DNA from 3 places in the Thioalkalivibrio sp. ALD1 genome. Region 2 is predicted to be linked to each of the others. Evidence: predicted binding sites of a transcription regulator. Region 2 holds the regulator's gene; each other region holds the start of a gene.
The links. Region 2 encodes sigma-54, which starts transcription at its own class of promoters, with help from an activator protein. Its sites were predicted from a motif close to TGGCANGNTNCNTGCTT; they were not measured.
Positions count from the first base shown of each region.

Region 1 (7,875 bases), 500 kb from region 2:
AGGGTGCCTGGACAGCGGTTTTAACCGCTTTCCTTGGCCCCCACCCGGGAGACGTCTAGGGCTATTGAAGATGGTTTATTTCGGCTTGTCTACACGTGTCGAGAATGTTTACACCTCAGAAGATTTCATTGCTGAGTTTTCTAATAAATTTTCGTGGTTTTTTAACGGATCAGGGGGTTACGTTAACTGGTACGCAGTTTGCTGGGGTTTGTTCGATTAGGATCGAAACCGGCCGCGAGGGGGAGTGGCTGGATGGGAGAGATTCTCAAATGGACGACGATCTAAGCCAGAAAAGCCTCGCGCAGAATCTCGCGGATTTTTGGCATCCCGCCATGCTCAAGCGCAGCTGGGGCGAGAGGCTCGACTTGATGAACGACATCTACCAGCAGCTTCACCGGTTCAGCGCGAATGACGAGGAATACGAGTCTTGGGCCGGACAAGTGGTGGCGGCAGTCATCGAACGGCTGGGAGAACCCCCCATAACGGATCCGGATCAGGCCGATCTCTATGCCTGTTCGCTGGAGCCAAGGCACTGGTCCGCTGCGTTTGCCTGGCGGTACGGGCGCAAGTCACCCAACAGGCCTGACCAACGCTGCTGGCCACGATACGCGGTCAATCTTTTGACGGAGATCGGTATACGAAAGGAGTGGCACAAGTGTCGTCTGATCGACCTGTCAAGGGGGGGTGCGCGGATTGCACTGGTCAGACCATTTCCGTACCTGTCGCCCGATACCGCCCTGCAGCTGCTGATTCCCACCGCCGGGACCTTCGATGCCGTTGTGGTATCCGATCGCCGGGTTGGCCTGGGTCTTCGGTTCCTCAGGCGCAGTGGTCCCGGTCACCGCATCAACACGACGGCCTGAACCCGTGTCTCCCCGGCCGACCTTGTTACTCAAATGCGCAATGGAGGACGAACGTTTGTACACACATGCCGGCGTCGAGACTGGATGCCCCACTTCAGAACTTTGCCCGTCGGGCGAGGCCTCCCCGTCCTATCAGGTGTATCTCGCGACGGGTGCGCGGGCGCGCCACATTCACTACCGCATGCGCTATGCGGTGTATTGCCTGGAAACAGGCTTCGAAGCGGCCGAACAGTATCCGGGGGGCTTCGAACGCGATATCTATGACGAGCACGCCGCACATTTTCTGGTACGTCTGGGAGGACTGTACGCAGGTGGTCGCTGGGTCGGCGCCATGCGCCTGATCCGGCCGGACACGATGCCGCTCCCTACGATCGCCACCGGGCATCTGTTTCCGGATGCCTTCGCCAGGCCGCAGGCCGAATCCCCGCGGGTGCTCGAGGTCTCCCGCCTGATTGCCCGTGGCGCTCCGGACCGTGGTTCGCCGCTCCTGTTGTATCACCTTTGCCAGGCTGCCCAGTCGTATGCCAGGAATCATGGCTATGATTTTTTGTTGTTCATGATTCGGCCGGCACTTGCACGGCTGCTCCAGCGCCACCACATCCCGATTGAATTGTGTGGCGAGAAGTGTGATCACCGGGGGGTGCGTTTGCCGTTCCGGGCGCCCACCGACGAGTCGGGGGTAGCCCTTTCTGCCTGGCGCCGCCGTCTGGGACTGGGCGATGCATCGGAGCACTCCCACTATGCAGAGTTTGCCGGGAATCCGCCGTTCTCCAGCCGTGCGAAACCGGTTTACAAGCGTTGCTGGCGCAGGCGTCCGTATCGCGCCCCTGGGGCTATGGAAGTGCCCTGTGCAGGATGACCCGCTCATTACGGCCTTTTGTCGCTACTTCTCTCTGGTGCAGCCGGATGAGGAGCAGATGGAAGCCGTTTACCGGCTGCGCTACGAGGTCTACTGCCGCGAGTTCGGTTACGAATCCGAGGAAGACTGCCCTGACGAGCGCGAGATCGACGAATATGACGCCCAGTCGACACACTGCCTGCTGCAACATGTGGTGAGCGGTACCAGCGCGGGCTGTGTCCGCGTGGTGCATGTCGACGACGCCCGCCGGAAGTTGCAAGAACTGCCGATGGAACGGCATTGCCAGAACAGTTTTTACGAGACCGAGTATCGTCCGGACCGGATGGAGCGGGGCGACATATGCGAGGTTTCCCGGCTGGCGGTCAATGGCCTGTTCCGGCGACGTCTGGGTGAATCGGTCACCCCGGTGGGGGACCTTCACCTGTTGAATGTGCCCTTGGAACAGGCGCGCACCTTCCCGCTACTGGCGTTGAGCCTGTTCATGAGTGCGGTCGCGATGATGGAGATCCAGGGCCGTTCGCATGCCTTTGCCATGATGGAGCCATCGCTGGCGCGAATCCTTCGTCGCCATGGGCTGAAGGTCAAGCAAATCGGCACGGTCCAGAATTACCATGGTCGCCGCGCGCCGTTTCATATCAGTCTGCTCACGGCCCTGGCCGGGATTCACCGTTCGCCGTCGATGAGCCAGCTCTATGCGCACTCCTATGTGAACCTCTCCGATCCCCATCCCTCCGACTCTCTCTGGGATGCGGCTGCTTAACCAACGCCGATCAAGGCGCATGCCCGCGTAGGCCGTTCCTGTCTTTCCAGACGAGCGCGCCCGGAGCTTACGCACACTGCGCAGCGGGTAGCGGGTTCTGTTTGGCCGCTATGGATTGACTCGGCGTGCAACGCAGGACCGAAGCAGGGCGGACATCAACCCCGGAGCCATTCAACGGAAACCGGCTTGGCCAGCCACTGCGCCTTGTTCGTTCGCAATCGCGACGAAGCCGTGAACGTGTACACTGAATGGCGTTCCCGGGGGCGGCCTGATGCCTGAGTTCGACTATCACACGGCCTTTCGACGCACTCACGGCTGGGTCACCTGGCCCGAGCTGGAGCGCCTGCGTGGCTCACGGGTGGCCATTGCCGGCCTCGGCGGTGTTGGCGGGGCCCACCTGCTGACGCTGGCTCGTCTCGGGATCGGCCGGTTTCATATCGCAGATTTCGACTCCTTCGAGTTGCACAACCTGAACCGTCAGGCGGGGGCGGGTATGTCTCGCCTGGGCAGGCCCAAGGTCGAGGTCCTGCGCGAGATGGCGCTGGACATCAATCCGGAACTCGAGATCACCACATTCCCGGAAGGCATTGACCGCCACAATCTGGATGCCTTCCTGCAGGACGTCGATCTGTACGTCGACGGGCTCGACTTTTTCGTGTTTCAGGCGCGCCGCGAGGTCTTCGCCGCATCTGCCGACCGGGGCATCCCTGCGATCACCGTTGCCCCGCTTGGCATGGGGGCGGCCTTGCTGAATTTCCGCCCCGGCGGGTTGTCGTTCGATGATTACTTCGATCTGCGCGATGGGTTGCCCGACGAGGAGCTGGCCCTGCGTTTCATGATGGGGCTGGCCCCTTCGATGATGCAGATGGGGTACCTGGCCGATCCCGCGGCCGTTGACCTGGCGGCCCGGCATGGCCCGTCGACCGTGATGGCCTGTGAACTGTGTGCCGGAGTTATGGGCACCGAGGCCCTGAAGATCCTGCTGGGGCGGGGTCGCGTCGCCTGGGCGCCGCATGGAGTCCACTTCGATGCCTATCGCCAGCGCCTCGCCCGCACCTGGCGCCCTGGCGGCAATCGCAATCCCCTGCAGCAACTGTTTCTGGCGATCGGGCGTCGCCGGATGGCGCACCTCCGGGCAAAGGTCTAGAAAGCTTCTGTCCGGTCGTTCTTGTTGTAGTGCATGGTCCAGACACAAAAAAACCCCTCGTCCGAAGACGAGGGGCCGGGAGAGGACTTCCACCCAGGGGGGAGCAGAAGGCCCAACCACAAGGGCTGCTAGGCTTCCAGACCGGTCTCGCGGCGGCGTCGCGTGGCGACGAAGCCGAGCAGTACCAGCCCGGTTCCCAGCAGAAGCAGCATGGCCGGTTCCGGCACTTCCTGCCGTTCGGACCAGCGGGCGTCGGCCGAGCCGACCACCTCGAAGGTGGTGCGCTGGTCGACTTCCTCGAAGCCTTCGATGAAGTCGAACTGGCCGGTTACACGAACGTTCATGTAGAACGGCTCCGGACTGGTGAAGAATTGCTTGCCGTCGTCCGAAAGCATCCATTCGTTGAAGATCAGCGCGAAGCTGCCGATATCGTCCGAATCGGGATCGAAGGAACCCGCGCCCCGTTCGAACACGTCGGACCAGCCGACAAGGATGTCATCACCCGTGTTGCCAAGGGCGACACCGTCTGCGGCATCGTTCGAGTTGAACCCGAAGGAGGTATCCAGGTTCGGGTCCAGATAGAGCGCGATCGAGCCGCTTGCCCCGGTGAACTCACCTGTGGCTGCGTTGTAGTTGCCCGAGGACTCGAACACGGCATACAGGCCGTAGAACAGATCGGCATCGTCTCCCGAGGAACCCAGCCGGTTGCTTACTGACGTGCCTCCAAGGAAGTACTGACCGACGTTCCAGTAGGCCGCCGCATCGAAGGAGCCGTCGGCATCGAGGGTCAGCAGTTCCTCATAGCCACCGGTAATACGGTCGACCTGACGCTCACCTACCGGGATGTTCGTCAGCCCAAGCTGCGAATCATCAATGGTAAAGACGCCGGCGTGGGCGGTACCTGCAAGCCCCAGGCTGGCAACTGCCAGTACCGCGCCCAGCGCTGTTTGCTTGAACCTTTCCATGTTGAAATCCTCCACCTGTTAGTGTCTACGTGTTTGAAATTGCGTTTGCTTTCACTTTGGCTTGCTAGCCTTCCTGTCCTGCACTCGAAGTAAAGCAGGCTGCGTGCCAATCGATATAACTAACGGATAAATTTGGTATTTTTTGTTTTTTGTGCTGACTCGAGAAAGGCCCGTGTAAAAAAACCGGACAGCCGGGCAACGAGGCGCTTGAGTCGTTAAGGAGATGCTCATGTCCAAGCGCGCCAAGACCCGAGACGAGATTGCCGAGGCCTACAAATCGCCACCGTGGTGGTACGACGCTCGCGGCTTCCTGATCCTCACTTTTGCCTACAACAGCACGCTGGGCGCCCAGGTCCGGTTTTTTGGCCGAAACATGGGGGCCCGGCACCTGGAGATCGGCTGTGGCACGGGGACGCTGCTGGAAATGGCGATCAAGTGGCGCTGGCGGCGGAAGCTGCCGGAGAGCGAGGTGGTCGGTGTGGATTACGCCGAGTCCATGCTGGCGGGCGCGCGTCATCGTTTCGCAAAGGACGAGCACGTGACTGTCAAACACGCCGACGCCGCGGAGCTGCCGTTCGCCGACGGCGAGTTCGATACGGCCAACATCGCCAACTCCGTGCACTGCTTTCCGGATGTGGATGGCGCCATCCACGAGGCCCTTCGGGTGCTCAAGCCCGGGGGTACGCTGGCCGCGAACGTATTGCTGTATCCACGCACGCCCCAGCCGCTGAAGGTCATTGCCGAACGCATCAATCGCTGGGGCATGCGCAAGGGCATCCTGCACACGCCGTACGAGGCAAGGGATATCCTGAGCCGGTTCACCAGTGCCGGATTCCAGGTGGTCGACTCCTCGATCTCGGGCAACTGCTACAACCTGCTGTTAAAGCGACCGCAGTAGCCCCGGCGTCGATTTCATCGCTGGCTGGAAAAGCGAAAGCCCACGCGAACGTGGGCTTTCGCTCGGTATGTCGTTCTTGCTGTTCCGGCTTTACAGCGACTCGTGCAGCGACTGGGCCTGCTCGCGTTCCGGGAAGTCCTCGTGGGCGTCCAGTAGCTCCGTCAGCAGGGCGCGCGCCTGTTCGGTTTCGCCGCTGGCCTGGTAGGCCTGCGCCAGATGGAACCCGATATCCGGTGCCTGTGGGCTCATCCGATACGCCCGTCGCAGGGTCTCCAGGGCGCTTTCGGTATCACCACCCTCCAGCAGTACTACCCCCAGAGTGTCGAGAACGGCGGGTTGGTCCGGGGCCAGCTCGACGGCCCGCTGGGCGTACTCGCGGGCGCGGCGATTATCGGACTCTCGGGCCAGCCACGCCGCATTGTTCAGCGCGATGACATCGTTGGGGCGTTGTTCCAGCAAGGTTTCGTAGGTGTCCAGTGCCTCGGGCTCCCGTCCCGAGTTGATTTGCGCAGAACCGAGCAGGTGTCGTGCGGCCGTATCTTCGGGGTGATCCTGCAGCCAGCCCTGGAGGGTCTCGATTGCCGCCTCGGTCTGCCCGGCCCGTTGCTGCACCTGGTATTTCTCCACCAGCCAGTCGCGCCGGACTTCGCGTTCGAGTGCGCGTTCATAGCCCTCGATCGCCTGTTCAAGTTCACCGGCTTGTGCGTCGAACCATGCCTGTTGCGCGATGACCTGGGCCGCCTCGGGGGCACGCTCCGCGACAGGCTCGAAGACGCTGCGTGCCTCGTCTATCTCGCCGGCCAGGCTGAGGTGTCGGGTCAGCACCATGCGCGCACTCATGTGGCTGGAGTCGATCGACAACGTCTCGCGCAGGGCCGTGACGGCCTGCTCGGTCTCGCCCAGGGCGGCGAGGTTACGTGCCAGCCGGAAACGTACTTCCGCGGCCTCCGGCCGCAGCACGGCCAGATGTGCGAGCACTTCCGCCGCGCCCGCGAAATCCCGTTCGCGTTCCTGCAAGTCGACCAGCAGACCGAGTACGCGCGTGTCGTTGGGGTGGTGTGCGCGCGCCTTCTCCAGGGTGGAGCGGGCGGCTGAATAATCCTCCTGCTGGTTCTGCGCGCGGGCCAGCATCAGGTAGGGTTCGATCCGGTCAGGGTGTTCCTCGATCGCGCTTTGCAGCCAGCGCTTGCCGGCCTCCATCTCGCCCTGCTGAAAGTGCAGCGTTGCCAGCCGGATGGCCGAGGTGGGGTGCCCGGGCTCGCGTTCCTGCAGGTCCTCGAGAATCTCGCGGGCGGTGTCCAGGTTGCCCTGGCGTACCTCAAGCGAGCTCAGATTCAGGGCCAGGGGACTGTTGTCCGGATGGAGCGACAGACCTTCCTGATAGACCAGACGTGCTTCGTGGATTTCGCCGAGGCCCAGCAGGGCTGCCCCCATCAGGTTGTATCCCTGTGGGTTTTCCGGGTCCTTTTCGCGCAGGCGTTCGGTTGCCTCGAGCGCCTTGTCGTACTGCCCGTCCCGAATATGGGCCAGGGCAACCGAGTAGTCGGCCAGCCGTACATCGGTGCTCTCGATGGCGACACGTTGCAGGAGTTCCATCCCCTGTTCGTGATCCCCGTGCCGTACGAGGGCAATCCCCAGCATCTCCTGCAGTTCCGGCCGGTCGGCACGGTTGGCCAGTGCCTCGCGCAGGATTTCGATCCCGCTTTCGGTGTCCCCCTCGCCGATGTAGAGCGCGGCCAGCTGGTCCCCCAGGGCCTCGACCAGATCGGGTCGCTCGCTCAACGCGTCGGCCAGGATGCGTCGAGCCTCCTGGGGACGCCCTTGCTCGATGCGCAACTGGGCCAGCAGCCGATAGCTCATCGCGCTTGGTGGGCCCAGCGCATGGTGGCGCTCGAGCAGGCGCTCGGCCTGGGACCAGTTGCCTTCTTCCAGGCGAATGGCCGCCAGATAGGGCATCGCGAGGCGATAGTTGCCGGCTACCGCCAGCGTTTCTTCCAGATGGGGGCGAGCCGCCGCAGGCTCGCCGCTCTCGAACTCGACCAGGCCCAGCAGGAAGTGGCCGCCGGGGTTGTCCGGGGCGCCTTGCTGGAGAAACTTGCCGTCCTCGCGGGCCTTGTCGAAGTGCCCCAGTTCGACATGCATGAGCCCTCGTTTCAGGCGCTCGGCGATGGCGTCCGGACGCAGTTCAACGGCACGGTCGAATGCCTTGAGTGCGGCTTCGGGGTCGCCCTGCACCCGTTCCAGGTCGCCCTTGAGGGACCAGGCTGGCGAGAACTCGGGGTCGGCCTCCAGGGCCGCATCGGTCATCTTCATCGCCTGCTCGGCGTCTCCATCGGACATGGCCTTGTAGGCGCGCGCCAGGTGAATCTCCACCAGGTCGTCG
Region 1 covers NZ_KB906241.1:189,374-197,248, reverse strand. Annotated here, with positions in the region: gene F623_RS0101005 (PilZ domain-containing protein) at 270-863, shown strand; gene F623_RS0101000 (acyl-homoserine-lactone synthase) at 904-1,722, shown strand; gene F623_RS0100995 (PEP-CTERM/exosortase system-associated acyltransferase) at 1,712-2,482, shown strand; gene F623_RS0100990 (ThiF family adenylyltransferase) at 2,754-3,629, shown strand; gene pepA (flocculation-associated PEP-CTERM protein PepA) at 3,758-4,594, opposite strand; gene F623_RS0100980 (class I SAM-dependent methyltransferase) at 4,824-5,492, shown strand; gene prsT (XrtA/PEP-CTERM system TPR-repeat protein PrsT) at 5,583-7,875, opposite strand, start outside.
Region 1: a site for sigma-54 is predicted at 4,687-4,703, ahead of pepA (flocculation-associated PEP-CTERM protein PepA). Genes of this name have one in related genera too.

Region 2 (7,875 bases):
GCACATCCTTGAGTGCCGCGGCCGGGTCGTGGTGACCGGTATGGGCAAGTCCGGCCATATCGGTTCCAAGCTGGCGGCCACGCTGGCTTCCACCGGAACGCCAGCATTTTTCGTCCACCCCGGCGAGGCCAGCCACGGCGATCTCGGCATGATCACCCGCGATGACGTAGTGATCGCCCTGTCCAATTCCGGCGAGACCGACGAGCTGCTGACCATCCTGCCGCTGATCCGGCGGCTGGATGTACCGCTGATCGCGCTGACCGGCAATTCGGGGTCGCGTCTGGGGCAGGATGCCACCGTGCACTTGGATGTCTCGGTCGAGCGCGAGGCCTGTCCGCTGGGCCTGGCCCCGACCTCCAGTACCACGGCCGCGCTGGCGATGAGCGATGCCCTGGCGATTGCGGTGCTGGATGCACGCGGCTTTACCGCGGACGATTTTGCCCGTTCGCATCCCGGTGGCCGGTTGGGACGGCGGTTGTTGGTCCATGTCGCGGACATCATGCACACGGGTGACGCGATTCCGCGCGTGGGTCCTGAGGCCCCTCTGAAGGATGCGCTGTTCGAGATTACGCGCAAGGGATTGGGGCTGGTGATCGTGGCCGATCCCAATGCGCATCTGCTTGGTGTATTTACCGATGGCGACCTCCGGCGCACGCTGGATCGTGGTGAAAGCCTGGAGGCGCTGACCATCGGCCAAGTGATGACGCGGGGTGGGCATGCCGCCCGTCCGCAGTGGCTGGCGGTGGAGGCGCTGGAGACCATGGAGAGCAAGCGCATCAACGCCCTGCCGGTGGTGGATGACGATCAGCGACTGGTTGGTGTCTTGAACATGCACGACCTGTTGCGCGCGGGAGTGGCCTGATGGACCGGCGCGACGAATACCTGCACAGCCGCCAGGAGGCGGTGCGTCTGCTGATCCTGGATGTCGATGGCGTGCTGACCGATGGCAGCCTGTTCATGGGGGATGCCGGCGAGCAGTACAAGGCCTTTCACTCGCGCGACGGGCACGGTATCCGCCTGGCGCTGGATGGCGGGCTGGAAATCGCGATTCTGACCGGGCGCACCTCCGGAGTGGTCGAGCACCGTATGCGGGATCTGGGTGTGCAGCATCTGTTGCAGGGGCGGCGCGACAAGGGGGCCGCACTACACGAGCTGCTGGAACAGACCGGGCATGCGCCCGAGGAGGCCGCCTTTGTGGGCGACGACATCGTCGATCTGCCGGCGATGCGTCGTGTGGGCCTCGGCATCGCGGTGGCGGATTCCCATCCGCTGGTATTGCAGCATGCCGACTGGGTCACACAGGCCCCCGGAGGGCGTGGCGCGGTGCGCGAGGTCTGCGAGGGCCTGCTGGCGGCCCAGGGGCGCCTGGAGGCCCTGTTCGCGGAGTACGTCGACGGATGAGGTGGGGGGTCGGACTGACGGCGCTGCTCCTGGTGCCAATGGCGGCGCTGGTGGCCGGCGCTGTGGCCAGCGAGCATGAGCCGGAGGGCGAGGTGACGCTGGAGATCGAGGGCTTCACGCTGCATGCGACCGGCGACGATGGCGAGCTGAGCCACCGCCTGCGCGGAACGCGGCTGCGCGAATTTGGCCGCGACGGCCCCCAGCTGATCGACGACCCCGACCTGGATATCTTCGATGCCGGCGGTATCGAGTGGCACTGGACCGCGCCCGAGGCGCTGCACCGTCCGATGGATGAGACCCTCGACCTGATCGGCCCCACGCGAGGTGTGCAGCCCGAGCGTGGCGAGCGCGTACGCACGGTGATCGAGTCCTCCGACGTGACGGTGGCCACCGACACCATGATCGCCACCTCCGAGGCCCTGTCGACGCTGGATCAGCCTGGCCTCTTTCAGCGGGGTGTGGGTCTGCGCGTGGACTCGCGAGGGGATACCATAGAACTGTTCCATGATGTGTACACGTTATACAGCGAGTCGGGCGAGGAGGAAGCCGCTAATGACTGAACGTGGTGGGTCGTCGCTCGCCCGGGCCGGGTGGTCTGTGCTGGTGGGGGGCGTCTTGCTGCTGCTGGCCTCGCCGCTTGTGGCCCAGCAGCAGGCGCTGCCGGTGGAGATTACCGCGGATCATGCGGAGATGGACGACCGCCGGGGCGTGAGTACCTATACCGGTGATGTGATTGTGGTCCGCGGGGATATGACGCTGGAGGCGGACAAGGTCTATGTGCGCAGCCGCGATCGGCGTCCCTACGAGATGGAGGCCCACGGCGAGCCCGCGCGGCTGGAGTCGCCGGATCCGGAGACGGGGGAGATGCGCATCGCCACCGCACTGCGCATCGACTACCTGCTGAACGAAGACCGGGTGATCCTGACGGACCAGGCACACGTGGTCACGGCGGCCGAGGAGGCGCGTGGCAAGCGTATTGTCTACGACCTGGAAACCGACATCATCGAAGCCGAGCGTGGCGAGACCGATGACGAGCGTGTACGCATCAGGATCCAGCCCCGCGAAGACGGCGAATGACCGAGGTGGACCCCAGCATACCAGCAGGGACGGATGGCGAAGCCCCTCCGGTGGCCGGCTATCTGGCCGGACGCGAGCTGACCAAGCGCTATGGCAAGCGTACGGTACTGGATCGCGTCGATGTCGACCTGGCGCCCGGCGAGGTGGTGGGGCTGCTGGGCCCGAACGGGGCGGGCAAGACCACCTGTTTCTACAGCCTGGTCGGCCTGATACGGCCCAATCGCGGCCGTATCACGCTGGGCGACCGGGATATAACCCATGCCCCAATTCATGCGCGGGCCCGCGCCGGGCTGGGCTACCTGCCGCAGGAGGCCTCGATATTCCGGCGACTGAGTGTTTGGGACAATCTCCAGGCCGTGCTGGAGCTCCGGCCGGAGCTCGATCGCCACGAACGTCGTCGGATCGGCGATGCCCTGATCGAGGAATTTCAGTTGGAGACGGTGCGGCACAGTCCGGGGATTGCCTTGTCCGGAGGCGAGCGCCGTCGCGCGGAGATTGCGCGAGCGCTGGCTGGTGATCCACGCTTTATCTGCCTGGACGAGCCGTTCGCCGGCGTGGATCCGATTTCCGTGGGTGATATCCAGGCCGTGATTGGACACCTGGCCCAGCGCGGGATCGGGGTACTGATTTCCGACCACAATGTGCGCGAGACACTCGGAATCTGCGACAGGGCCTATATTCTTAGCGAGGGCCGCATCCTGAGCGCGGGGACTCCGCAGGAACTGCTGGACGACCCGCAGGTACGCCGGGTGTACCTCGGTGAAAACTTTCGGCTGTGAGCTCTCGGTGCAGATGGATCAATGTCTTCTTGAGAGGGTCTTAATGGTCACGATGGACCTGAAACCGCGATGCTGAAACCCGGGCTCAATCTGCAGCTGGGGCAGACGCTGACGATGACCCCGCAGCTGCAACAGGCCATTCGCCTGTTGCAGCTTTCCACGCTGGAGTTGCAGGCGGAGATCCAGCAGGCGCTGGAAAGCAATCCCATGCTCGAGCAGGTGGAGGACGAGGGCGAGGAGGCTCTGGGCGAGCGCCCGGAGGAAGGGGGCGAGCGGGTCGACGGGGATCGCATGCAGGCCGATACGGCCGGCGATGACGTGATCCCCGAGGAGCTGAGCACCGACAGCCGCTGGGACGACATCTACGAGCCCGCTCCGAGCCCGCGCGGCCTGGATGATCGCGATCCGCTGGAGAATACCTCCGACGGCGACGACGAGGGCCTGCAGGACCATCTGCTCTGGCAGCTGCATCTGAGCCACCTGACCCCGCGCGACCAGCGGATCGGCGCGGCGCTGATCGACGCGATCAGCCCGGATGGCTACCTGGACGGTGATCTCGAGGCGCTGGCGGAGATGATCAGCCAGGGCGAGGACGAGCCCGTGGGGGTCGACGAGGTCGAGGCGGTGCTGCACTGGATTCAGCAGTGCGACCCGCTGGGCGTCGGTGCGCGGGACCTGCGCGAGTGTCTGGAGATCCAGCTGCGCCATCTGGCGCCGGATGCCCCGGCGCGCGACGCGGCTCGAGCCATCCTGGAAAACGGCATGGAGAGCCTGGCCAAGCGGGACTACCGGGCCCTGCAGCGGCAGTCAGGCGTGCGCGATCCAGACGAACTGGCGCGGGCGCTGGACCTGATCCGTACTCTGAACCCGCGTCCGGGTGCCCAGATCAGCGAGTCCACTTCGGAATACGTCGTGCCGGATGTCTATGTCCGCCATGACCGCGATGGCTGGCGTGTGGACCTGAACCCGGAGATTGCTCCGCGCATTCGCATCAATGATCTCTATGCAGGCATGGTGCGGCAGGTCTCCGATGCGCGTGACAGCGCGTTCATGCGCGATCAGCTGCAGGAGGCGCGCTGGTTCCTGAAGAGCCTGCACAGCCGCAACGATACCCTGTTGCGGGTCGCCCAGGCCATCGTCCTGCGCCAGCAGGGGTTTCTCGAGCATGGCGAAGTCGCCATGCAGCCACTGATCCTGCGTGACATCGCCGAGGCCCTGGAGATGCACGAGTCGACCATCTCGCGAGTGACCACACAGAAATACATGCACACCCCGCGTGGGGTATTCGAGTTCAAGTATTTCTTTTCCAGTCATGTCGGGACGGCCGACGGTGGCGAATGCTCGGCGACCGCGATCCGTGCCATGATTCGAGAACTGATTGGTGGCGAGACCGCGAACAAGCCACTGAGCGATGCCAAACTGGCCCAGATCCTGTCGGATCGGGGCATCAATGTGGCCCGACGTACCGTGGCCAAGTACCGCGAGGCCATGCACATACCGTCTTCCAGTGAACGCCGGCAGATGGCGAGCATGCCAAGCGGAACCAAGCAAAAAGGAGCCTGACCATGCAGATCAACCTGACCGGCCATCACGTCGATATCACCGACGCCCTGCGCGACTACGTAAACGAAAAGTTCGCGAAGCTGGAGCGCCACTTCGACAAGGTGATCGACGTGCATGTGGTGCTGACCCACGAGAAAAATCAGAACCTGAACAACAAGGCAGAGGCCAATCTCCAGGTCAGCGGTAATCACATCCACGCAGAAGCCAGTCACGAGGACATGTATGCGGCGATCGATGGCCTGATCGACAAGGTGGATCGCCAGCTCATCAAGCACAAGGAAAAGGTCAAGGACCATCACCGCGCCGAGGGTGCCCAGCGCAACCGCGAACAGGCCCTGTAACGCAATGACCATTGCCGAGCTGATCACCCGCGACCGTATTCGACTGGAACCCGAGTGTTCCAGCCAGAAGCGGTCGCTCGAGACCCTGGCCGAATTGCTGGCCGTCGGCGGCGAGGAGTCCGCCGGTCCGGCCAGCGGGGCCATCTTCGAGGCCCTCTCTGCCCGCGAGAAGCTTGGCTCCACCGGTCTCGGTCATGGTGTGGCCATCCCGCACGGGCGCCTGGCCGAGATCGACGCCCCCCGGGTCGCGGTCCTGCGGCTGGACCAGGGCGTCGACTTCGACGCCATGGATCACGAGCCGGTGGATATCCTGATCGCGCTGCTGGTCCCCGAGGCGGCTACCAGTGAACACCTGGATCTCCTGGCGCAGCTGGCTCGTGGCCTTTCTCAGCCCGACAATATCGCCTCGCTGCGTCGTGCCGGTGACGCGGACGCCCTGGAGCGTGCACTGACCAGGGCCTTCGGCGACGCCTGATCATGGGGCCCCAGCAGTGTTCACCATGTTCCGACACTCAACGCTGACTCTTCCGGAGATGCGTGGATGAACGAGGCACTGGGGGAGGGTGGCATCGCACGCGACATCACCGTCGAGGCCCTGATCCAGGCGATGGGCAACCGCCTGGACCTGCGCTACGTCCATGGCGAGCAGGTCGCACCCGACCGCAATCTGGTAGGCGGGGACGGAGACGACCTGCCCCTGGCCGGGCACCTCAACCTGATCCGGCCAAATCGCATTCAGGTGATCGGCGATTTCGAGGCGCGCTATATCGCGCGGCTGAGCGATGAGCAGCGCGAGCAGCTGATCCTGGAGATGGCCCGCACCGGCACGACCGCGGTGATCTTTGCCGAGGACACCTGCCCGTTCTCGGAGATGCCGGACGTCCCCGAGGAGCAGCTGCCACTGATCCTGTGCTCCTCCACCAGCAGCCACGAGATCATCTCGCTGCTGCGCTACTTCCTGCAGCAGCGGCTGGCCCATTTCGAGGTGCGCCATGGCGTGTTCATGGAGATCCTCGGAATCGGCGTGCTGATCAGCGGGGCCTCCAGCGTGGGCAAGAGCGAGGTGGCGCTGGAGCTCATCTCGCGCGGGCACCGGTTGATTGCCGACGATGCGCCGGAGTTCGCCCGCATCGCCCCGGATATCGTGCGCGGACATTGCCCGGCCCTGCTGCAGGACCTGCTCGAGGTCCGCGGGCTGGGGGTGCTGAACGTCCGCGCCATGTACGGGGATTCGGCAATCAAGGGTGGCAAGTATCTGCGGCTGATCATTGACCTGCGCGACCACAGCGAGCCTTCGCCGGTGCCGGACGATCGCCTGAACGGGCGCCGTGGGGAGATCGATATCCTCGGGCTGCGCATCCCGCTGATCAGCCTGCCGGTCGCTCCGGGGCGCAACATCGCGGTCATGATCGAGGCGGCGGTGCGCAGCCACATGCTGCACATGCAGGGCTATGTCGCCGGTGACGACCTGCGCGCACGTCAGCGCCGGCAGATGAGCGGCGAGCCCGAGGAGCCGCCTTACCACCGTGCGATCCCGGCGACCACCGTTCCCAACCCGGATCCGGAGGGCTGAGTGCGACTTCTGCTGGTTAGTGGCCTTTCGGGCTCCGGCAAGACGGTCGCCCTGCACACGCTGGAGGACGCCGGATATTTTTGCGTCGACAACCTGCCGTTGCCGCTGCTTCCCGGGCTCATCGATCAGGTCCGCAGCGGCGACTACGATGCCGACGAAGACCGTCATCTGGCGGTCGGGGTGGATGTCCGTAGCGGGCTGACTGCGCTGGAGGGTTTTGCCGACCTGCTGCGCGAGCTTCGAGGCAAGGGGCTGCAGGTCGAGGTGATGTTCCTGCAGGCCTCCAGCGAGGTCCTGCTGCGGCGTTACCACTTGACGCGGCGCCGGCATCCGCTGGCGCGCGACGGCGTCCCGCTGGTCGACGCTATCGAGCGTGAACGCGACTGGCTCGGGCATGTCGCGGCCGAGGCCGATCTGACCGTGGACACCTCCCGGTTGTCGATGCATGATCTCGCACGCACCCTGCGCGACCGCGTTGGGTTGCTGGGCGAAGAGCGTCTGTCCCTGCTCTTTCAGTCATTCGGGTTCAAGCACGGGGCGCCGCTGGACTCCGACTTCGTGTTCGACGTCCGCTGCCTGCCCAACCCGCACTACGAACGCGACCTGGCCCCACTGACCGGGCGCGACGCCGCCGTTTGCGAGTTTCTTGCGCGTCATGGCGAGGTCGAGGAGATGTATGACGGGATACAGGGCTTTCTGGAACAGTGGGTGCCGCGTATCCGGCAGGATCACCGCAGCTATGTGACCGTATCGATCGGGTGCACCGGCGGGCGCCACCGTTCGGTCTATCTCGTGGAGCGGCTGGCGGCTGCGTGGCGGGGGCGCGAACATGTTACTGTTAGCACCCGTCACCGCGAGCTATCCCTGCCCCTCGAATCGGAGTGAGTCCATGGGCGTTGGTCTGATCCTGATCACGCATCAAAACCTCGGCGACACCCTGCTGCAGACGGCCCGCAGCATGCTGGGCGACCTGCCAGAGGATTGCGAGTCCATGGCGATGTCGCAGAATGACGACCCCGACGAGGTGCTGGCCCGCGCGAGGGCGCGTCTGGGCGAGCTGGATTCCGGTTCCGGCGTGCTGATCCTGACCGACATGTTCGGTTCTACCCCCTCCAATGTGGCCAGCCGCGTGGCGCGGGGG
Region 2 covers NZ_KB906241.1:693,752-701,626, forward strand. Annotated here, with positions in the region: gene F623_RS0103255 (KpsF/GutQ family sugar-phosphate isomerase) at 1-862, shown strand, start outside; gene kdsC (3-deoxy-manno-octulosonate-8-phosphatase KdsC) at 862-1,401, shown strand; gene lptC (LPS export ABC transporter periplasmic protein LptC) at 1,440-1,961, shown strand; gene lptA (lipopolysaccharide transport periplasmic protein LptA) at 1,954-2,478, shown strand; gene lptB (LPS export ABC transporter ATP-binding protein) at 2,475-3,257, shown strand; gene F623_RS0103280 (RNA polymerase factor sigma-54) at 3,327-4,820, shown strand; gene hpf (ribosome hibernation-promoting factor, HPF/YfiA family) at 4,823-5,161, shown strand; gene F623_RS0103290 (PTS sugar transporter subunit IIA) at 5,166-5,636, shown strand; gene hprK (HPr(Ser) kinase/phosphatase) at 5,703-6,734, shown strand; gene rapZ (RNase adapter RapZ) at 6,735-7,619, shown strand; gene F623_RS0103305 (PTS sugar transporter subunit IIA) at 7,624-7,875, shown strand, end outside.

Region 3 (7,875 bases), on a different contig from region 2:
AGCGGCGGCAGATCTCGACGACCTTGTCGCGGGTCGCGTCGATCACCTGCTCGTTCTCGTGGTCGTCCAGCACGTCGGCGATCCAGCCGGCCAGCTCGCGCGACTCGGCCTCGGTGAAGCCACGGGTGGTCAGCGCGGCGGTGCCGATGCGGATGCCGGAGGTCACGAACGGGGACTGCGGGTCGTTCGGCACCGCGTTCTTGTTGACCGTGATGTTGGCGCGACCCAGCGCGGCGTCCGCGGCCTTGCCGGTCATGCCCTTGGACACCAGGCTCAGCAGGAACAGGTGGTTGTCAGTGCCGCCGGAGACGATGTCGTAGCCGCGCTCGACCAGGACCTCGGCCATCGCGCGGGCGTTGGCGATCACCTGCTTCTGGTAGGTCTTGAATTCCGGCTCCAGGGCCTCCTTGAACGCCACCGCCTTGCCGGCGATCACGTGCATCAGCGGGCCGCCCTGGGTCCCCGGGAAGATCAGCGACTGGAACTTCTTGTTCAGCTCCGGCTGACCCTTGGTGATGATGAAGCCGCCACGCGGCCCGCGCAGGGACTTGTGCGTGGTCGAGGTGACCACGTGGGCGTGGTCGATCGGGTTCGGATATTCGCCGGCGGCGATCAGGCCGGAAACGTGGGCCATGTCCACCATCAGGTAGGCGCCCACGGAATCGGCGATCTCGCGGAAGCGCTTCCAGTCGACCACGCGCGAGTAGGCGGAAAAGCCGGCGACAATCATCTTCGGCTGGTGCTCGGTGGCCAGGCTCTGGACCTCGTCGTAGTCGATCAGGCCCTCGTCGGTGATGCCGTACTGCACCGCGTTGTAGATCTTGCCGGAGAAGTTCGGCTTGGCACCGTGGGTCAGGTGACCGCCGGCGTCCAGGCTCATGCCGAGCACGGTGTCATGCGGCTGCAGCAGGGCCATGTACACGGCTGCGTTCGCCTGCGAGCCGGAATGCGGCTGCACGTTCGCGTAGTCGGCACCGTAGAGCTCCTTGAGGCGATCGATCGCAAGCTGTTCAACGATATCCACGTACTCGCAGCCACCGTAGTAGCGCTTGCCCGGATAGCCCTCGGCGTACTTGTTGGTCAGCACGGAGCCCTGGGCCTCCATCACGCGCGGGCTGGTGTAGTTCTCGGAGGCGATCAGCTCGATGTGCTCTTCCTGGCGCTGCGCCTCCTTGCTGATCGCGCCCCAGAGTTCATCGTCGTAGCCGTGGATGCTCATGTCGATCGAAAACATTCGGATCTCCCGTTTCATTACTTTCGTGGATTCGGTTTCCCGGCGCGCCGACTCACCGGCGCAGGCCAGGGAAGGGGGAAACAAAGACGCGTAATGATAGGGGATGCGGGTCTTTTTTTCAGGCCGGCGCTGCGGCGTCGACCTGCCGGCGGCGGACCGACATGCCGTACCTGAACGACTTTATTGCAATTTTTTCAGAACGATACACCCGACGATCTCATTCGCTAATGCCGCCGTCATCACCGCGTTCGCGACATGGGACACCCTGCTCGCGCCCCCCTTGTCCAGTTTCTTTACACCAACCCGGACTCGAAAGCGGCCAACCCGACTCCAGGTGCACTCCCTTCGCCTGCAATGGCTACATTGATTCAACCACAGTAACAACAGTGTCGTATTTCTTTACGCATCCACTGCGACTGATTCGCGACAGCATCTGGAATATACGGCTATGCGTATGTTTTTCCAAACCGATTTTCCGCACCATCCAACATGGCACCGTTTCTGCTTCGAATTCATATGCAGGAGGACCGGACTGTCCGGAACCGCGCATTTTCCCGGAGGCAATACCCCCGGGGAGGCCAACAAAATGAAACCAACACGATTGACACCCTATTTCGCGAGTGCGGTCTTCTTGCTGGGCCTGGGATTTTCCGGCGCCGCGCAGTCTGCCGTAATTGACCCGTTGCTCGACTGCGCCAACCTGGACGGGGGCGTACAGAATCGCGTGACCACCAACATCGGCTGCCAGATTCTTTCTCCGCTGGGCGGGAATGTGAATGACCCCGTAGGGGGCGACCCCTCCAACTGGATCGTCAACACGGCCGGTGGCACGGGCTTCTTCGGCATCAGCAACTGGCAATACGATGGACGCTGGGAAGACCCGCCGGACAGCAATGGCGATCCCCTGGAATTCGATCCGGCGGACCCGACCCTCAACCTGGTCACTCTGAACGGCCACGCGCAGAGCGGGACCTGGACGCTCGATCCGAGCTTCGTCTACGGCGACCTGCTATTCCTGTTCAAGGACGGCGGCAGCACCAACCTGACCGGCTTCCTGATGACCGGCTTCAGCGGCTCCTACGCCACGCCGTTCACCAGTCCGCCCTTCCCGCTGCCGGGCGCGGGGAATGACAGGGATATCTCGCATGTGAGTATTTACTACCGTCCGGGCGTACCGGTCCCCGAACCCCGTACCCTGCTGCTGCTGGGCCTGGGGCTGGGCTTGCTGGGTATCGTCTTCCGGCGCAAAGCGCACAAGGGCTCGATTGCGGCCTGAGCATCCCCACTGCACAACACGAAGATGGCGCCACGTGGCGCCATCTTCGCGTTCAAGTCTTCTGGCCAGCGATGCATGTGCCCGGCCGCCGCCGGCCATGTCGGGATTTTTTACACCTGAACCCTGATCGTCCGCTGGTCCCTCCGCACCATTCGCTACAACCCGTTGTTTTGAGAACCCAATCACCGCAACACCCCCAAATTGGCATGGACCATGCTTAATTACCTCTCGGTGAGTGATGGCACTTTCGGGCGATGTCGGCCACAGCCGCATTCATGAGGGAAACACTACAAACCATGGAGGGACTTTGGTCCCATGGAGGTAGGTCCGATGTCATCCAAGCCTTTGCCCTCGTTCTTGGCCGGGACGTTGCTCCTGTTGAGCCTGTCGCTCTCCGGGACCACCCAGGCCGCCCTTCTCGACTGCAGTGCCCTGTCCGGCAGTGTCGCTGACCGCGTCACCAACAATGCCGGCTGTCAGATCCTGTCGCCCCTGGATGGTGCGGCTGCCGACTTCACCGCCGGGGACCCCTCGAGCTGGCTGGTCAATACTGCCGGGGGTACGGGATTTTTCGGGTTCAGCGACTGGCTGTTCGACGGCCGCTGGACCTCTCCCGGCACAAACAGCTCGACCCTCGCCAGCTTTGACGGCAATCGCCACAGTGGCCAATGGGCCCTGGATGCGGAATGGGAATACGGCGACCTGTTGTTCCTGTTCAACCATGGCAGCGGCACCAACCTGGTCGGGTTCCTGATGACCGGCATGAGTGGCAGCTACAACAGCCCCTTTACCCAGCCCCCGTTCGATTATCCCGGCATGGCCACGCGCAACATCTCGCATATCAGCGTCTATTACCGTTCGGGCGCGGCCGGCACCGTCCCCGAACCCCGGACGATGCTGCTGATGGGCCTGGGACTCGGGCTGCTCGGGCTGGTTCTACGCCGCAACCGACGATTGGGGCCCAGTTCTCCGGTTTGACCCAACTTCCTGCGACCCGCCACCAAGCAATCACGAGCACGCCCGCCGGGCGTGCTCGTGCATCTGACGGAGGGCTGTCCTGCGCGGGACCCCAGACTTCCCGAATGAGGATTGCCCTCATCGCTCCGGCCCACTGGCAAGATCGACCTGAAGGCGAACGTGCTATTTGATCTGCGTCTCCCTAGAATCCTCGGCACTGCCGCGATTCATTCCCGGCATAACCCCGGAGGGCGTATGAGTCGATCCAGTGTGCCGAGAGCCAACCGACCATGGCTGCAACGCCTGCTGCCATTGCTTGCTCTTGTCGGCCTGCTTGTTGCCCCCACCGCGCAAGCCGAGTCTCGATTCATCAACATCGGCACCGGCGGTGTAACCGGGGTGTACTATCCGGCGGGACAGCATCTGTGCCGCCTGTTCAACACCCGGCGCGGCGAACACGGGATGCGCTGTACGGCCGAAAGTACCGGCGGCTCGGTATTCAATCTCAACATGATCCGTTCGGGCGACATGGATTTCGGTGTCGCGCAGTCGGATCTTCAGCACCACGCCTACCGGGGCTCCGGGCGCTTCGAGGAATTTGGCCCCGCCGCCCACTTGCGAGCGGTCTTCAGCTTGCATGCCGAACCCCTGACGCTGGTGGTACGCCCCGACTCGGGTATCGAGGGCCTGGATGACCTGCCCGGCAAGCGCGTCAACATCGGCAACCCGGGCTCCGGCCAGCGCATCCTGATGGAAGACCTGATGGAAGCACTGGATTGGGACCATGCCACCTTCCGCCGGGTCAGCGAACTGCCCTCCCGCGAACAGGCCCAGGCACTGTGCGACAACCGCATCGATGCCTTTGTCTTTTCGGTTGGGCATCCCTCGGCCGCGATCCAGGAGCCCATCGCAACCTGCGACGCCCGCCTGGTTTCGATCACGGGGACAACCGTCGACCAGTTGGTCGAGGAGACCCCCTACTACCTGCGAGCCGTGATCCCGGCCGGCACCTACCCCGGCCAGGACGACGACATACACACCTACGGTGTCGGCGCCACACTGGTCACCTCGACCCGCACCTCGGACCGGGCTGTATACGAGATCACCCGCGCGGTTTTCGAGAACTTCGAGACCTTTCGCGGCCTTCACCCGGCTTTCGCACCGCTGGAACGCGAGACGATGGTGGACGAGGGACTGTCGGCCCCCCTGCACCCGGGGGCCCAACGCTACTTCCGTGAAGCGGGGTTGATTGAATGAGCGAGACCAGGGGGACGACCGAACCCGCCACGGAATCGGCGGACAAGGCGGCCGAGACCGCCCAGGAACTGGAATCCGGCGCCCGTCATCCAGGACGCCCCACGCGCAGCCTGATCTGGCTGACTGCCGTGGCCTGGTCCCTGTTCCAGATCTGGATTGCCTCGCCCCTGGGCGACTGGCTGGACTTCTTCGTGGTCTCGGACACCGAGGCGCGCTCGATTCATCTTGCGTTTGCGGTATTCCTGGCCTACCTGCTGTTTCCCGCGATCCGTCCGGGCACTCGCCACGCATCCTGGCCACGTGCGATCGGCCTGATCTATGCCCTGGGCGGGCTGTCGCTGATGGTGCTCGGGACCTGGCAGCTACTGGGCCTGGAACGCCTGGCCGAGGTCTATGTGATCATCGGCCTGACCCTGCTGGTGATTGCGTTGCCACTATTGCGCGGCCGCGACCCCATCCACCACGTACCATTGACCGACTGGATGTTTGCGGCAATCGCGGCCTTCAGCGCGCTGTATCTGTATCTGTTCCACAGCGAGCTGGCCGATCGCCCGGGGGCCCCGACGGATGTCGACCTGATTGTGGCCGGGATCGGCCTGATCCTGCTGCTGGAGGCCACTCGTCGCGTACTGGGTCCGGCACTGACGATCATCGCCGCGATCTTCCTGTTCTACACCTTCGCCGGCCCGATCATGCCGGACCTGATTGCCCACCGCGGTGCCAGCTACCCGCGCGCGATGGCCCAGCAGTGGCTGTCCAACGAGGGCGTGTTCGGAATCGCGCTCGGGGTCTCGACCAGCTTCGTATTCCTGTTCGTACTGTTCGGCGCGCTGCTGGAACGAGCCGGCGCGGGCGACTACTTCATCCGGGTCGCCTTCTCCCTGCTGGGGCATCTGCGCGGTGGCCCGGCCAAGGCGGCGGTGATGGCCTCGGGGATGACCGGCGTTGTCTCGGGCTCGTCCATCGCCAACGTCGTCACCACCGGGACCTTCACCGTGCCGCTGATGAAGAGGATCGGCTTTGCACCACACAAGGCCGGGGCCGTGGAGGTCGCCAGTTCGGTGAACGGACAATTGATGCCACCGGTCATGGGGGCCGCTGCGTTCCTGATGGTCGAATACGTCGGCATCCCTTATGTCGAGGTCCTCAAGCACGCGATCCTTCCGGCCCTGATCGCCTATATCGCGCTGATCTACATCGTGCACCTGGAGGCGTGCAAGAACGGCATGGAGGGGCTCAAGCGCGCCACTGTCACCACCTGGCGGGGCCGCCTGATCAGCTTCGGGATCACTGTCTCCAGCCTGATCATCCTCGCCGCCGCGGTGTACTGGGGGCTCGGCTGGATCAAGGACGTGGCCGGCGACGCGGCCGCCTGGATCATCGCCGGTCTGCTGTTTACCGCCTACCTGGTGCTGCTGTGGATTGCTGCCCACGAGCCGGAAGCGGAGCCGCTGGATACCGAACGCCCCCTGCCGCGCGTGCTGCCCACGGTGCTGGGCGGCCTGCACTATGTGCTGCCCCTGGTGGTACTCGTCTGGGCCCTGGTCGTGGAACGCCTGTCGCCCGGGCTATCCGCCTTCTGGGCCGTTGCGTTCATGATCTTCATCGTGCTGACCCAGCGGCCGCTGGTGGCGCTGTTCCGGCGCCAGGGCCGGCTCGCCCAGGCGGCCTGGGTCGGCGTATGGGAGCTGTTCCAGGGATTCGAGACCGGTGCGCGCAACATGATCGGCATCGGTGTCGCGACCGCAGCGGCCGGGATCATTGTCGGCACCGTCGCGATGACCGGGGTCGGTCTGGTGCTGACAGATCTGGTCGACACCCTCTCCGGCGGCAACCTGCTAATGGTGCTGCTGCTGACCGCACTGATCAGCCTGGTGCTGGGCCTGGGACTCCCTACGACCGCGAACTACATCGTGGTCGCAACCTTGATGGCCCCGGTGATCGTCGAGCTGGGGGCACAGAACGAGATCCTGATCCCGCTCATTGCCGCACACCTGTTCGTGTTCTATTTCGGCATCATGGCGGACGTGACGCCACCCGTGGGCCTGGCCTCCTTCGCCGGTGCAGCTGTCGCGAAGGCGGACCCCATTCGCACCGGTCTGCAGGCCTTCGCCTACAGTCTGCGTACGATCGCACTGCCGTTCTTCTTCATCTTCAACAGCCAGTTGCTACTGATCGGTGTGGACAACGTGTTCCAGCTGACGCTTGTCTTCCTCGGTTCGCTGGCGGGTATCCTCGCGTTCACCGCGGCGACTCAGGGATGGTTCCTGACCCGCAACCGATACTGGGAGTCGGCACTTTTGCTGGTCACCGCAATCGTGCTGCTGGCCCCGACCGTGCTGATGGACCGAGTGGTCGATCCGTACGAACGCCTGCCGGCCGATCAGCTGTTCGAGGTGGTGGAAACCATCCCGGACCGCGACTCGCTGCGGGTGGAGGCCACCGGCATCGACCTGGAGGGCCGCGAAGTTACCCGTACCGTGATGTTCCCGCTGGGTGACCCGGATCTGGAGCCACGCGAACGCCTGGCCGATGCCGGGCTCGACGTAACCTTCGACGAGGACGCGGAAAAGGCTCGCATTCAGACGGTTGCTTTCGGCAGTCCGGCCGGGCGGGTAGGCTTGGAAGGTGGCTGGACGATTACCAGTGTGCTCGTGGAGACGGACCGTCCGAGCCCCTACTGGTGGTACCTTCCGGGTCTGCTGCCGGCACTGCTGGTGGCCTGGAACCAGCGCCGGCGCGAGCCGCCCACCGGGCCGACCGCGACGGCCCCCGCACTCAGCGCGTGAATCCCATCCCGACAGGACGACTGCACCATGGAACAACCAAGATATAGCTTCAACGTGGTCGTGAACGAATCGATGGATACGACCATTGAGCGCACGACGGCTGCACTGGGCGAGGAGGGCTTCGGCATCCTCAGCGAGATCGACGTAGCCGCCGCTTTCAAGAAGAAACTGGACCTCGACCATCGTCCCTACCGCATTCTCGGTGCCTGCAATCCGCACCTCGCCCGCCACGCCATCGAGGCCGATCCCAACATCGGGCTGCTTCTGCCCTGCAACGTCCTGGTGCAGGACAACCAGGACGGCACCTGCACGGTTGGTTTCATGGACCCGGTGGCAGTAATGAGCCTGGTCGACAAACCCGG
Region 3 covers NZ_KB906243.1:25,344-33,218, forward strand. Annotated here, with positions in the region: gene glyA (serine hydroxymethyltransferase) at 1-1,234, opposite strand, end outside; gene F623_RS0107430 (PEP-CTERM sorting domain-containing protein) at 1,821-2,510, shown strand; gene F623_RS0107435 (PEP-CTERM sorting domain-containing protein) at 2,856-3,488, shown strand; gene F623_RS0107440 (TAXI family TRAP transporter solute-binding subunit) at 3,723-4,724, shown strand; gene F623_RS0107445 (TRAP transporter permease) at 4,721-7,513, shown strand; gene F623_RS0107450 (DUF302 domain-containing protein) at 7,541-7,875, shown strand, end outside.
Region 3: a site for sigma-54 is predicted at 1,725-1,741, ahead of F623_RS0107430 (PEP-CTERM sorting domain-containing protein). Genes of this name have one in related genera too.